3 regions of the Streptomyces sp. NPDC048383 genome follow, and region 2 is predicted to be linked to each of the others. Evidence: riboswitches for the same ligand, from Rfam matches in the RefSeq annotation. Region 2 holds a riboswitch; each other region holds the start of a gene.
The links. Region 2 has a riboswitch for thiamine pyrophosphate ahead of AB0D46_RS05245 (thiamine ABC transporter substrate-binding protein). Riboswitches for the same ligand answer to the same signal wherever they lie in the genome.
Positions count from the first base shown of each region.

Region 1: another riboswitch for thiamine pyrophosphate. It lies ahead of thiO (glycine oxidase ThiO); the one in region 2 lies ahead of AB0D46_RS05245 (thiamine ABC transporter substrate-binding protein).
Region 3: another riboswitch for thiamine pyrophosphate. It lies ahead of thiC (phosphomethylpyrimidine synthase ThiC); the one in region 2 lies ahead of AB0D46_RS05245 (thiamine ABC transporter substrate-binding protein).

Region 1 covers NZ_JBEZKS010000032.1:36,993-41,226, forward strand. Annotated here, with positions in the region: gene AB0D46_RS21850 (FAD-dependent oxidoreductase) at 1-1,105, opposite strand, end outside; TPP riboswitch at 1,275-1,387, shown strand; gene thiO (glycine oxidase ThiO) at 1,385-2,554, shown strand; gene thiS (sulfur carrier protein ThiS) at 2,551-2,751, shown strand; gene AB0D46_RS21865 (thiazole synthase) at 2,757-3,557, shown strand; gene pknB (Stk1 family PASTA domain-containing Ser/Thr kinase) at 3,695-4,234, shown strand, end outside.
Region 2 covers NZ_JBEZKS010000004.1:83,529-87,762, forward strand. Annotated here, with positions in the region: gene AB0D46_RS05235 (phosphatidate cytidylyltransferase) at 1-272, shown strand, start outside; gene rlmN (23S rRNA (adenine(2503)-C(2))-methyltransferase RlmN) at 428-1,540, shown strand; TPP riboswitch at 1,605-1,714, shown strand; gene AB0D46_RS05245 (thiamine ABC transporter substrate-binding protein) at 1,800-2,900, shown strand; gene AB0D46_RS05250 (iron ABC transporter permease) at 2,957-4,234, shown strand, end outside.
Region 3 covers NZ_JBEZKS010000001.1:183,773-188,006, forward strand. Annotated here, with positions in the region: gene AB0D46_RS00880 (aldo/keto reductase) at 1-835, opposite strand, end outside; gene thiC (phosphomethylpyrimidine synthase ThiC) at 1,006-2,793, opposite strand; TPP riboswitch at 2,788-2,932, opposite strand; gene AB0D46_RS00890 (YibE/F family protein) at 3,005-4,234, shown strand, end outside.

The DNA.
Region 1 (4,234 bases), on a different contig from region 2:
CCAGGACCGCGACCAGGGCGGCGTCCCGCAGCCAGCACACCGACCAGCCCGCCCCGCCCGGGTCGCCGCGCCACAGCAGGGTGTCGGCCCCGGCGTGGTGTCCCTCGTACTGGACGAAGCGGCCGAACTGCTCCGACCAGAAGTACGGCACCGGGTCGTAGGCCCGTACGGGCTCCCCCGCCAGGATGTTCGCCGCGACGGCGCGCGGCCCCTGGAGGGCGTTGTCCCAGTGGTGGACCAGCAGCCGCGCACCGTAGCGGGCCGAGGGGAAGGAGGAGCAGTCGCCGACGGCGTACACCCCGGGGAGGGTGGTGCGCAGGTGGGCGTCCGCGGTGACGGAGCCGTCGGGGCCGAGGTCGACGCCGGTGCCGGCCAGCCAGTCCGTCGCGGGGCGGGCGCCGATGCCGACGACGACGGCGTCCGCCGCCAGTTCCCGGCCGTCCGCGAGCCGGACCCGGCCCTCCTCGACGCCGGCCACCTTCGCGCCGGTGATCAGCTCGGCGCCCGCCTCGGCGTACCAGTGCGCCATCGGGGCGGTGACCTCGGCCGGGAGGGCGCCCGCCAGGACCCGGTCCGCCGCCTCGACGACGGTCACGGCGCAGCCCGCCGCGCGGGCGGCGGTGGCGAACTCGGCGCCGATCCAGCCGGCCCCGACGACGACGGTGGCGGGGGCGGCGGCCAGGACGGGCCGCAGCCGGGCGGCGTCGTCGAGGGTGCGCAGCAGGTGCACGCCGGGGACGCCTTCGGTGCCGGGCAGGGTCAGCGGTCGCGCGCCGGTGGCCAGGACGAGGGCCCCGTACGGGACGGGTCCGGCCCCGGTGTCCAGTTCGCGGGCGGCGTGCCGCAAGCCGGTGACCTCGGTGCCGAGCCGCAGCTCGATGTCCAGGCCCTCGAAGTCGACGTCGAAGGCGGAGTCCTCCGCCTTGCCGAGCAGCACCGCCTTGGACAGCGGGGGCCGGTCGTAGGGCTGGTGGGGTTCGGCTCCCAGCAGGGTCACGGGGCCGGTGAAGCCCTGTTCGCGCAGGGCCACCGCGGTCTGCACCCCGGCCATTCCGGCGCCGACGATCACGACACCGGGCTTCGTCTGTTGCGTCTGCTCGCTCACCCGACCCAGCCTAGTTCCCTGACGATTCGTCAGGAATAGCGGGTGCGGCGGCCCGGGCGGGACGGCGGGGAGCCCACGGGCCGAACAGCGCCGGGGCGGTGGCGGGACGGCGGGAGGCAGCGGGGAGGCAGCCTTACCCGCCACCGGCCACGGGGTTAGTCTGGCCACCGTTACCCATCGCGGGAGTCCGGGCGCACCGGGCTGAGAGGGAGGCTGGCCGGCCTCCGACCGTACGAACCTGATCCGGGTCATGCCGGCGAAGGGAGGGGCTGGACGCCCATGCACTCATCTCGGAAGGGATCCGACGTCCTCGTCATCGGGGGCGGGATCATCGGCCTGGTCATCGCCTGGCGGGCCGCCCGGCGCGGCCTGCGCGTCGTACTGGCCGACCCGGACCCGGGCGGCGGCGCGGCCCGGGTCGCGGCGGGCATGCTGGCCGCCGTCACGGAACTGCACTACGGCGAGGAGACCCTGCTCGGGCTCAACGTGGCTTCCGCCGCCCGCTATCCGGACTTCGCCGCCGAACTGCACGAGGCCGCCGGCGGCATGGACATCGGCTACCGGGCCTGCGGCACCCTGGCCGTCGCCCTCGACGCCGACGACCGCCTCCACCTGCGCGAACTCCACGCGCTCCAGCGCCGCTGCGGGCTGGAGTCCGAGTGGCTCACCGGCCGCGAGTGCCGCCGCCTGGAGCCGATGCTGGCGCCCGGGGTGCGCGGCGGGCTGCGGGTCGACGGGGACCACCAGGTCGATCCGCGCCGGCTCGCGGCCGCGCTGCTGGCCGCCTGCGAACGCTCCGGGGTGACGTTGCGCCGCAGCCGGGCGGACCGGCTCCTCACCAGCGGGGACCGGGCGGCGGGCGCCGTCCTGGACGACGGTACGGAGGTGCTCGCCGACCAGGTGGTGCTGGCCGCCGGCTCGCTCAGCGGCCGGCTGGCCGGCGTACCGCCCCAGGTGGCCGTTCCCGTACGGCCGGTGAAGGGGCAGGTGCTGCGGCTGTCGGTACCGGCCGCGTACGGCCCGTTCCTGTCGCGGACCGTACGGGCGGTCGTGCGCGGCAGCCACGTCTACCTGGTGCCGCGCGAGAGCGGCGAGCTCGTCGTCGGCGCCACCAGCGAGGAACTCGGCTGGGACACCACCGTCACCGCCGGCGGCGTCTACGAGCTGCTGCGCGACGCCCACGAGTTGGTGCCCGGCATCACCGAACTCCCGCTGGTGGAAACCCTGGCGGGGCTGCGCCCCGGCTCGCCGGACAACGCGCCGCTGCTCGGCCCGACCGAGCTGCCGGGCCTGCACCTGGCCACCGGCCACTACCGCAACGGGGTCCTGTTGACGCCCCTCACCGGGGACGTGATGGCGGAGTTGCTGGCGACCGGTGTCGTACCGGAGATCGCCCGCCCCTTCACCCCCCGCCGCTTCTCCCCCGCACGTCAGGAGTCCTACGCATGACCATCTCCGTCAACGGCGAGCCGCGCGAGTTCGCGGCCGGCACCACCCTCGACGCGGTGGTCGCCACTTTGTCCCGGGCGCCCAAGGGCGTCGCCGCCGCCCTCAACGAGACCGTGGTCCCGCGCGGGCAGTGGCCGCACACCCCCGTGGGCGACGGCGACCGCGTCGAGGTCCTCACCGCGGTCCAGGGAGGCTGACGGCGATGGCGGACGATCTCTTCGCGCTCGGCGGCCGGACCTTCTCCTCCCGCCTCATCATGGGCACCGGCGGCGCGCCGAGCCTGGACGTCCTGGAACGCGCGCTGACCGCGTCCGGGACGGAACTGACGACGGTGGCGATGCGCCGCCTGGACCCGACGGTGCAGGGCTCGGTGCTGTCGGTCCTGACGAAGCTCGACATCGCCGTGCTGCCGAACACGGCGGGCTGCTTCACCGCCGGCGAGGCCGTGCTCACGGCCCGCCTCGCACGGGAGGCCCTGGGCACGGACTGGATCAAGCTGGAGGTGGTCGCGGACGAGCGCACCCTGCTGCCCGACGGCGTCGAGCTGCTGGACGCCGCCGAGGTCCTGGTGGACGAGGGCTTCACCGTCCTGCCGTACACCAACGACGACCCGGTGCTCGCCCGCAAGCTGGAGGACGTGGGCTGCGCGGCGATCATGCCGCTCGGCTCCCCCATCGGTTCGGGCATGGGCATCCGCAACCCGCACAACTTCGAGCTGATCGTCGAGCGGGCCGGTGTCCCGGTCATCCTGGACGCGGGGGCCGGCACGGCGTCGGACGTCGCGCTGGCCATGGAGCTGGGCTGCGCGGGGGTGATGCTGGCCTCCGCCGTGACCCGGGCCCAGGACCCGGTCCTGATGGCCGCGGCCATGCGGGACGCCGTCTCGGCGGGACGCCTCGCGCACCGCGCCGGTCGCATCCCGCAGCGGCGCTTCGCCGAAGCCTCCTCCCCCGTCGAGGGCCGCGCCGCCCTCGACCCCGAACGCCCCGCCTTCACCTCCTGACCCTGCGGTACTGGCCCTGCCGGGCGGGGCCGGCAGGGGTCTGCGGGCGCCTGCCCGGAGGGGGACGTGCGTCACAGCTGCGCTGCAACCACCCCCATCCGGGCCGGTGGCGCGGTGGGCGCTCGTAGAATCGCCGGGTGGATACGACCCTGGATGACCCCCTCGTCGGGCGCGTGCTCGACGGCCGCTACCGCATCGATGCCCGCATCGCGGCCGGCGGCATGGCCACGGTCTACCGGGCCGTGGACACCCGCCTGGACCGCGTCCTCGCGCTGAAGGTGATGCACCCGGCGCTGGCCGCCGACGGCGCCTTCGTCGACCGCTTCATCCGCGAGGCGAAGTCCGTGGCCCGCCTCGCCCACCCCAACGTGGTGGCCGTCTTCGATCAGGGGACCGACGGTCCGTACACCTACCTCGCGATGGAGTACGTCTCCGGCTGCACCCTGCGCGACGTGCTCCGCGAGCGCGGCGCGCTCCAGCCGAGGGCCGCCCTCGACATCCTCGAACCGGTCCTCGCCGCCCTCGGCGCCGCCCACCGGGCCGGTTTCGTGCACCGGGACATGAAGCCGGAGAACGTCCTGATCGGCGACGACGGCCGGGTGAAGGTGGCCGACTTCGGGCTGGTCCGCTCCGTGGGCTCCGTCACGAACACCACCGGCTCGGTCCTCGGCACGGTC
Region 2 (4,234 bases):
CCGTGGCCTTCGCGATGGCCGCCGGCGCGCTGTGCATGGAGTTCCTGATCGACGGGGGCTCCTGGTGGCAGGGTCTGGTCCTCGGCCTGGCCGTCGCGGTCAGCGCGACCCTGGGCGACCTGGGCGAGTCGATGATCAAGCGCGACCTGGGCATCAAGGACATGGGCACGCTGCTGCCGGGCCACGGCGGCATCATGGACCGGCTCGACTCGCTCCTGCCGACCGCTCCCGTCGTGTGGCTGCTCCTGGCGGCCTTCGTCGGCACCGGCTGAGGTCCGCCGCTCCGCCGCTGATCGGCGGCCGATCCACCGGTCGCCGCGGTACCGGGGCGGCCGGTGGAGGAAAAGCCTCGACCGGGCCGGGCGGTTACTCTTGAAGGGCGCGCTGCTTCTGCGGCGCGCCTTTCGTCTTACAAGGAGTACCTGCCATGGCCCGCCCCGTTCCGGGAGAGCTCACCTTCGTCGCCCCTCGTGGGGTCAAGAAGCCGCCCCGGCACCTCGCCGACCTCACCCCGGCCGAGCGCCGGGAGGCGGTGGCCGCGATCGGTGAGAAGCCGTTCCGGGCCAAGCAGCTCTCCCAGCACTACTTCGCCCGCTACGCCCACGACCCGGCGGAATGGACCGACATCCCCGCGGCCTCCCGGGAGAAGCTCCAGCAGGAGCTGCTGCCCGATCTGATGAACGTCCTGCGTCACATCAGCTGCGACAACGACACCACGCGCAAGACCCTGTGGAAGCTGCACGACGGCACGCTCGTCGAGTCCGTGCTGATGCGCTACCCCGACCGGGTCACCATGTGCATCTCCTCGCAGGCCGGCTGCGGCATGAACTGCCCGTTCTGCGCCACCGGCCAGGCCGGTCTGGACCGCAACCTGTCCACCGCCGAGATCGTGCACCAGATCGTGGACGGCATGCGCGCCCTGCGCGACGGAGAGGTCCCGGGCGGCCCGGCCCGGCTGTCGAACATCGTCTTCATGGGCATGGGCGAGCCGCTCGCCAACTACAACCGCGTCGTCGGCGCCATCCGCCGCCTCACCGACCCGGAGCCCGACGGCCTGGGCCTGTCGCAGCGCGGCATCACCGTCTCCACCGTCGGCCTGGTCCCGGCCATGCTGCGGTTCGCGGACGAGGGCTTCAAGTGCCGGCTCGCCGTCTCGCTGCACGCCCCCGACGACGAGCTGCGCGACACCCTGGTCCCGGTGAACACCCGCTGGAACGTCCGTGAGGTGCTGGACGCGGCCTGGGAGTACGCCGAGAAGTCCGGCCGCCGGATCTCCATCGAGTACGCCCTGATCCGCGACATCAACGACCAGGCCTGGCGCGGTGACCTGCTCGGCAAGCTCCTCAAGGGCAAGCGCGTCCACGTCAACCTGATCCCGCTGAACCCGACCCCGGGCTCGAAGTGGACCGCCTCGCGGCCCGAGGACGAGAAGGCGTTCGTCGAGGCCATCGCCCGCCACGGGGTGCCCGTGACCGTACGGGACACCCGCGGTCAGGAGATCGACGGCGCCTGCGGCCAGCTGGCCGCCTCGGAGCGATAGGGCCGAAATTCGGCCATGGTCGATCACATTCGGACGCGGGGTACCCTGTGGCCGAACCAATTTCATATTCCGACAGGGGAGCGCCACAGCGCTGAGAGTGCGGTATCCGTCATCCGCAGACCCTCTGAACCTCGCCCCGGTCATTCGGGGTAGGAAGTTCGGTCACCACTCATGCTGTTGCGCCCTGCCCGGCGTCCGCTCTCGCAGAGCGCCGGGCAGGGCCGCGTCTTCTCCTGGTCATCCCAGGAGGAATCAACCAGTGAGCACCACCCAGAGGATCGCGGGCGCCGCGCTCGTGGCCGCGCTCGGCGTCACCACGCTCAGCGCCTGCGGCGGCGGCGACGCCAAGGACAGGACCGCCGGCGCGAGCGACGCCCCGAAGTCCAAGACGGTCACCCTCGTCTCCCACGACTCCTTCAACGTGACCGACTCGGTCCTGAAGGAGTTCGAGCAGCAGAGCGGCTACACCGTCAAGCGACTGAAGTCCGGCGACGCCGGCACGGCGCTCAACCAGGAGATCCTGACCAAGGGCTCCCCGCGCGGCGACGTCTTCTTCGGTGTCGACAACACCCTGCTCTCGCGGGCCCTCGACAACGGGATCTTCACCCCGTACCAGGTCAAGGGCATGGACGGGATCAAGTCCGAGTTCGTGCTCGACCCGCAGCACCGCGTCACCCCGATCGACTCCGGTGACATCTGCGTCAACTACGACAAGCAGTACTTCGCCGACAAGAAGCTCGCCCCGCCGCAGACGCTGGACGACCTGGTCAAGCCGGAGTACAAGAACCTGCTGGTCACCGAGAACGCCGCGACGTCCTCGCCCGGTCTCGGCTTCCTCCTCGCCTCCGTCGGCAAGTACGGCGAGGACGGCTGGAAGGACTACTGGAGCAAGCTCAAGGCCAACGGCGTCGAGGTCGTCGACGGCTGGGAGCAGGCCTACAACGAGCGCTTCTCGGGCTCCGCGGGCGGTAAGAAGGCCAAGGGCGACCGTCCGCTGGTCGTCTCGTACGCCTCCAGCCCGCCGGTCGAGGTGCTCTACGGCGAGCCGCAGCCGGCCGAGGCCCCCACGGGCGTCTCCACCGGAACCTGCTTCCGCCAGGTCGAGTTCGCGGGCCTGCTGAACGGCGCGAAGAACCCCGAGGGCGGCAAGGCGCTCCTCGACTTCCTGGTGAGCAAGAAGTTCCAGGAGGACATGCCGCTCCAGATGTTCGTGAACCCGGTGGTCAAGGACGCGCAGCTGCCGGAGGTCTTCACGAAGCACGGTGTGGTGATCGAGAAGCCGGAGAACGTCACTCCGGACGCCATCGCCAAGAACCGTGAGCAGTGGGTCAAGGCATGGTCCTCGCTCGTCGTGAAGTAGCACGCGGGAGCTCCCCGAAGGAGGGCGGGCGGACCACCGCCGTCAGGCTGGGCCTGATGGTGGTGCCGCTCGTCTTCTTCGGGCTGTTCTTCGCCTACCCCGTGGCCGCGATCGTCGGCCGCGGGCTCAGGACGGACTCCGGTTGGCAGTTCGGTCGGATCGGCGAGGTGCTGGCCCGGCCCGACATCGCGGACGTGCTGTGGTTCACCACCTGGCAGGCGCTGGCCTCCACGGTGCTCACCCTGCTGATCGCGCTGCCCGGGGCGTACGTCTTCGCCCGCTTCGAGTTCCCCGGCAAGCAACTGTTGCGCGCGGTGGTCACCGTTCCGTTCGTGCTGCCGACGGTGGTCGTCGGCACGGCGTTCCTCGCGCTGGTCGGGCGCGGCGGACTGCTGGACGAGCTGTGGGGAGTCCGCCTGGACACCACGGTTTGGGCGATCCTGCTGGCGCACGTCTTCTTCAACTACGCCGTCGTCGTCCGGACGGTCGGCGGCCTGTGGGCCCAGCTCGACCCCCGTCAGGAGGAGGCGGCCCGGGTCCTCGGCGCGGGGCGTTACGGGGCGTGGCGGCGGGTGACGCTGCCCGCGCTCGGGCCGGCCGTCGCCGCCGCCGCGCTGATGGTCTTCCTGTTCACCTTCACCTCCTTCGGCGTCGTGCAGATCCTGGGCGGTCCCGCGTACTCCACCCTGGAGGTGGAGGTCTACCGGCAGACCGCGCAGTTGCTGGACCTGCCGACGGCCGCCGTCCTGACGATGGTGCAGTTCGTCGCGGTCGGCGCGATCCTCGCCCTGCACGCATGGACCGTGCGCCGCCGGGAGACCGCGCTGCGGCTGGTCGACCCGGCGCGCACGGCGCACCGGCCGCGCGGCTGGGCCCAGCGGGGGCTGCTCGGCGGGGTGCTGCTGACGGTGGCGCTGCTGATCGTGCTGCCGCTGGGCGTGCTGGTCGAGCGGTCCTTCGACGCCCCCGGCGGCTACGGGCTCGGCTTCTACCGGGCCCTGCAGGACGCGGGCTCCGGCGGCGGAACGTTCCTGGTGCCACCGCTGGAGGCGATCGGGAACTCGCTGCGCTACGCGCTGGCCGCCACCGCCATCGCCCTGTTCATCGGGGGGCTCGCCGCCGCCGCGCTGACCCGGCGCGGGGGGCGCTTCGTACGCGGCTTCGACGCGCTGCTGATGCTCCCGCTCGGGGTGTCCGCCGTGACCGTCGGCTTCGGCTTCCTGATCACCATGGACGAACCCCCGCTGGACCTGCGGACCTCCTGGATCCTGGTGCCGCTCGCGCAGGCGCTCGTCGGGGTGCCCTTCGTCGTACGGACCATGCTGCCGGTGTTG
Region 3 (4,234 bases), on a different contig from region 2:
CGGCGGGATGGGCGAGGGGGAAGGCCACGGCCAGTTCGGGCAGCGTGCAGCCGATGGATTCGGAGAGCTCGACCAGCTGTTCCACGGCCTCCAGCTTGGCGACGTTGCCCGGGATCGCCGGGTCGAACCGTGCCGGCGTGAGCGCCGCCCGTCCCGAGGTCAGGTCGATCGGCCCACCGAGACGGTACTTTCCGCTCAGGAACCCCGACGCGAGCGGGCTCCAGGTCAGCACTCCCATTCCGTACCGGAGCGCGACGGGCAGCACGTCCGCCTCGATCCCCCGCGCGAGGATCGAGTACGGGGGCTGCTCCGTGCGGAACCGGGGCAACGCCCGCCGCTCCGCCACGTGGTGCGCCTCGACGAGCTCCTCGGCGGGGAACGTCGAGCACCCGAAGGCGCGGATCTTGCCGGCCCGGACCAAGTCGCCGAGGACCGCCAGGGTCTCTTCGACATCGGTCGTGTGGTCCGGCCGGTGCACCTGGTAGAGGTCGATCCAGTCGGTGTCCAGCCGGCGCAGGCTGTCCTCCACCGCCCGCACGATCCACCGCCGCGAATTGCCGCTGCGGTTGCGGCCCTCGCCCATCCGGAAGTGGACCTTCGTGGCGAGCACCACGTCGTCGCGCCGCGCCGTGAGCGCCTTGCCGACGATCACCTCGGACTCACCGGCGGAGTACATGTCCGCCGTGTCGACGAAGTTGATGCCCCGGTCGAGTGCGGCATGGATGATCCGCACACACTCCTCGTGGTCCGGGTTGCCCATCGCGCCGAACATCATCGTGCCCAGGCAGTGGGCGCTCACCTCGATGCCGGTACCGCCAAGACTTCGGTATCCCATGGTCATGCGGCCGCACTCTAGGACCTGGAGCGCGCTCCAGGTCAAGGGTCGAGCTCCCGGGCCGGTACGTTCGAACTCCCGCCCCCCGAACTCTCAGCGCCCGGACATGGCGCTGCTCCCGACCGACGGAAATCCGCCGGGCGGGAGCAGCACTCCCCCCGAACAGTGCGTCAGTCCGCCAGCGGCAGATAGACGCGGTTGCCCGCAGCGGCGAACTCGGCGGACTTCTCCGCCATGCCCGCCTCGATCTCGTCGGCCTTCAGGTCCCCGCCGTGCTGACGGCGGATGTCCTGCGAGATCTTCATGGAGCAGAACTTGGGACCGCACATCGAGCAGAAGTGCGCGGTCTTGGCCGGCTCGGCCGGCAGGGTCTCGTCGTGGAACTCACGGGCCGTGTCCGGGTCGAGGGCCAGGTTGAACTGGTCCTCCCAGCGGAACTCGAACCGTGCGTCCGACAGGGCGTCGTCCCACTCCTGGGCGCCCGGGTGCCCCTTGGCCAGGTCCGCCGCGTGGGCGGCGATCTTGTAGGTGATGACTCCGGTCTTCACGTCGTCGCGGTTCGGCAGGCCCAGGTGCTCCTTGGGCGTGACGTAGCAGAGCATCGCCGTGCCCCACCAGGCGATCATCGCGGCGCCGATGCCCGAGGTGATGTGGTCGTAGGCGGGCGCGACGTCCGTGGTCAGCGGGCCGAGCGTGTAGAACGGCGCCTCTTCGCAGATCTCCTGCTGGAGGTCGATGTTCTCCTTGATCTTGTGCATCGGGACGTGGCCCGGGCCCTCGATCATCGTCTGGACGTTGTGGCGCTTGGCGATGGTGTTCAGCTCGCCCAGCGTCTTCAACTCGGCGAACTGCGCGGCGTCGTTGGCGTCGGCGATGGAGCCGGGGCGCAGGCCGTCGCCCAGCGAGTACGTGACGTCGTAGGTCGCGAGGATGTCGCAGAGCTCTTCGAAGTTCGTGTAGAGGAAGTTCTCCTTGTGGTGCGCCAGGCACCACGCGGCCATGATCGAACCGCCGCGGGAGACGATTCCGGTCTTGCGCCGGGCGGTCAGCGGCACGTACGGCAGCAGCACGCCGGCGTGGACCGTCATGTAGTCGACGCCCTGCTCGGCCTGCTCGATGACCGTGTCCTTATAGATCTCCCAGGTCAGGTCCTCGGCGCGGCCGTCGACCTTCTCCAGCGCCTGGTAGAGCGGCACGGTGCCGATCGGGACGGGAGAGTTGCGCAGCACCCATTCGCGCGTGGTGTGGATGTTGCGGCCGGTCGAGAGGTCCATGACCGTGTCGGCGCCCCACTTGGTGGCCCAGGTCATCTTGTCGACCTCCTCCTCGATGGAGGAGGTGACCGCGGAGTTTCCGATGTTGGCGTTGACCTTCACCAGGAACCGCTTGCCGATGATCATCGGCTCGATCTCGGGGTGGTTCACGTTGGCCGGCAGGACCGCGCGACCTGCGGCGATCTCTTCGCGGACGACCTCGGCGGAGACGTTCTCGCGGATCGCGACGTACTCCATCTCCGGAGTGATCTCGCCGCGTCGGGCGTACGCGAGCTGGGTGACGGCGGCCCCGCCACGGCCGCGGCGGGGCTGCCGCGGACGGCCCGGGAAGACCGCGTCCAGGTTCTTGAGGCCGCCACGGGGCGAGGTGTGCTTGATGCCGTCGTCCTCGGGGCGCGCGGGGCGGCCCGCGTACTCCTCGGTGTCGCCACGGCTGATGATCCAGTTCTCGCGCAGCGGCGCGAGGCCCCGACGGACGTCCGTCTCGATCCCGGGGTCGGTGTACGGCCCGGACGTGTCATAGAGCGTCACGTCCTTGCCGTTGGTGAGGTGGACCTGGCGGACGGGCACCCGGATGTCGGGGCGGGAGCCCGCCACGTAACCCTTGTGCCAGCCCGGCTGGCGCTCGTTCCCGCCGTCGGCGTCCTGGCTGACGGCAGGCGTGCGTGCGTCCTGAATGGTCATGAGACCGTATCTCCCTACGCCGGCATTACCCGGTAACAGGTTCGGCGGTCGACGCAGCCTCTTCCCGTACGCGTTCTCATGTGCGTACGGTGATCAGCGCCCTCTCAGCCCGGTGCTCCGAGCTCCCGCGTTGTGCAAAGGTGCCCCCACGCTAGCGTCATCTGTGGCGTGCTGAACAGTGGGCCCCCTCATCTCTTGCGATGATCTGCCGGTGACGTCCTCGCCGCAGCCCCCCACCGAGCCCACCGAACCCACGGGTCACCACGACCATGAGCCCGCACCCCACGGGCATGCGGCCGTGCCCGCCCCAGGCCATTCCCACAGCCACAGTCACGGGCCGGCGGCTCCCGTTTCCCAGCACCTGCGCAAGGTCATCGCCGCGGTGCTGATCCCCTTCGCCGCGGCCGTCTTCATCGGCATGGCGGTCCTGTGGCCGGGCGGCGCACCCGCCCACGAGCGGACCGGCGTGGGCTTCGACCGGCAGACCCAGCAGGGGCAGGTCGTCGCGCTCGAAAGCGTCGACTGCAAATCGGTGAACGCCTCGCAGGTACCGGCGACGGGCGACCTCACGACCCCCCAGGGCCGCGAGGCGGACGCCGCGCAGAACGGCGACTGCAAGAAGGCCACCGTCGTGGTCGGCAGCGGTCCGGACAAGGGGCGCGCCTTCTTCGAGATCGTCCAGCCGGGGGCGCCGCGGCAGTTGGAGCAGGGCCAGGAGGTGGTCGTCGCCCACGCGCCGGACGCCCCGCGGGACCTCCAGTACTCGGTGATCGACGTGAACCGGAAGCTGCCGATGGCGCTGTTGGCCGGCATCTTCGCGGTGGCCGTCGTCGTGGTCGGCCGACTGCGGGGACTGTTCGCCCTCATCGCCCTCGTGATCAGCTTCGCGATCCTGACCCTGTTCATCCTCCCGGCGATCCTGCAGGGCTCGAACCCCCTGGTCGTCGCGATCGTCGGAGCCAGCGCGATCATGCTGATCGCCCTCTACATGTGCCACGGGCTGACGGCGAGGACCTCGGTCGCCGTTCTCGGCACGCTCGTCTCGCTGTTGCTGATCGGCCTGTTGGGCTCGGTGTTCATCGACTGGGCGTTCCTGAGCGGCAACACCGATGACAACACCGGCCTGATCCACGGTCTCTACCCCGACATCGACATGAGCGGTTTGCTGCTCGCAGGTGTGATCATCGGCTCGCTCGGCGTACTCGACGACGTGACGGTCACCCAGACCTCGGCGGTGTGGGAACTCCACCAGGCCGACCCGAAGATGGGGCCGCGCGCCTTGTACGGGGCGGCGATCAGGATCGGCCGCGACCACATCGCCTCCGTGGTGAACACCCTCGTACTCGCCTACGCGGGCGCCGCGTTGCCCCTGTTGTTGCTGTTCTCGATCGCCAACAGCAGCATAGGAGCGGTGGCGAACAGCGAACTGGTGGCGGAGGAG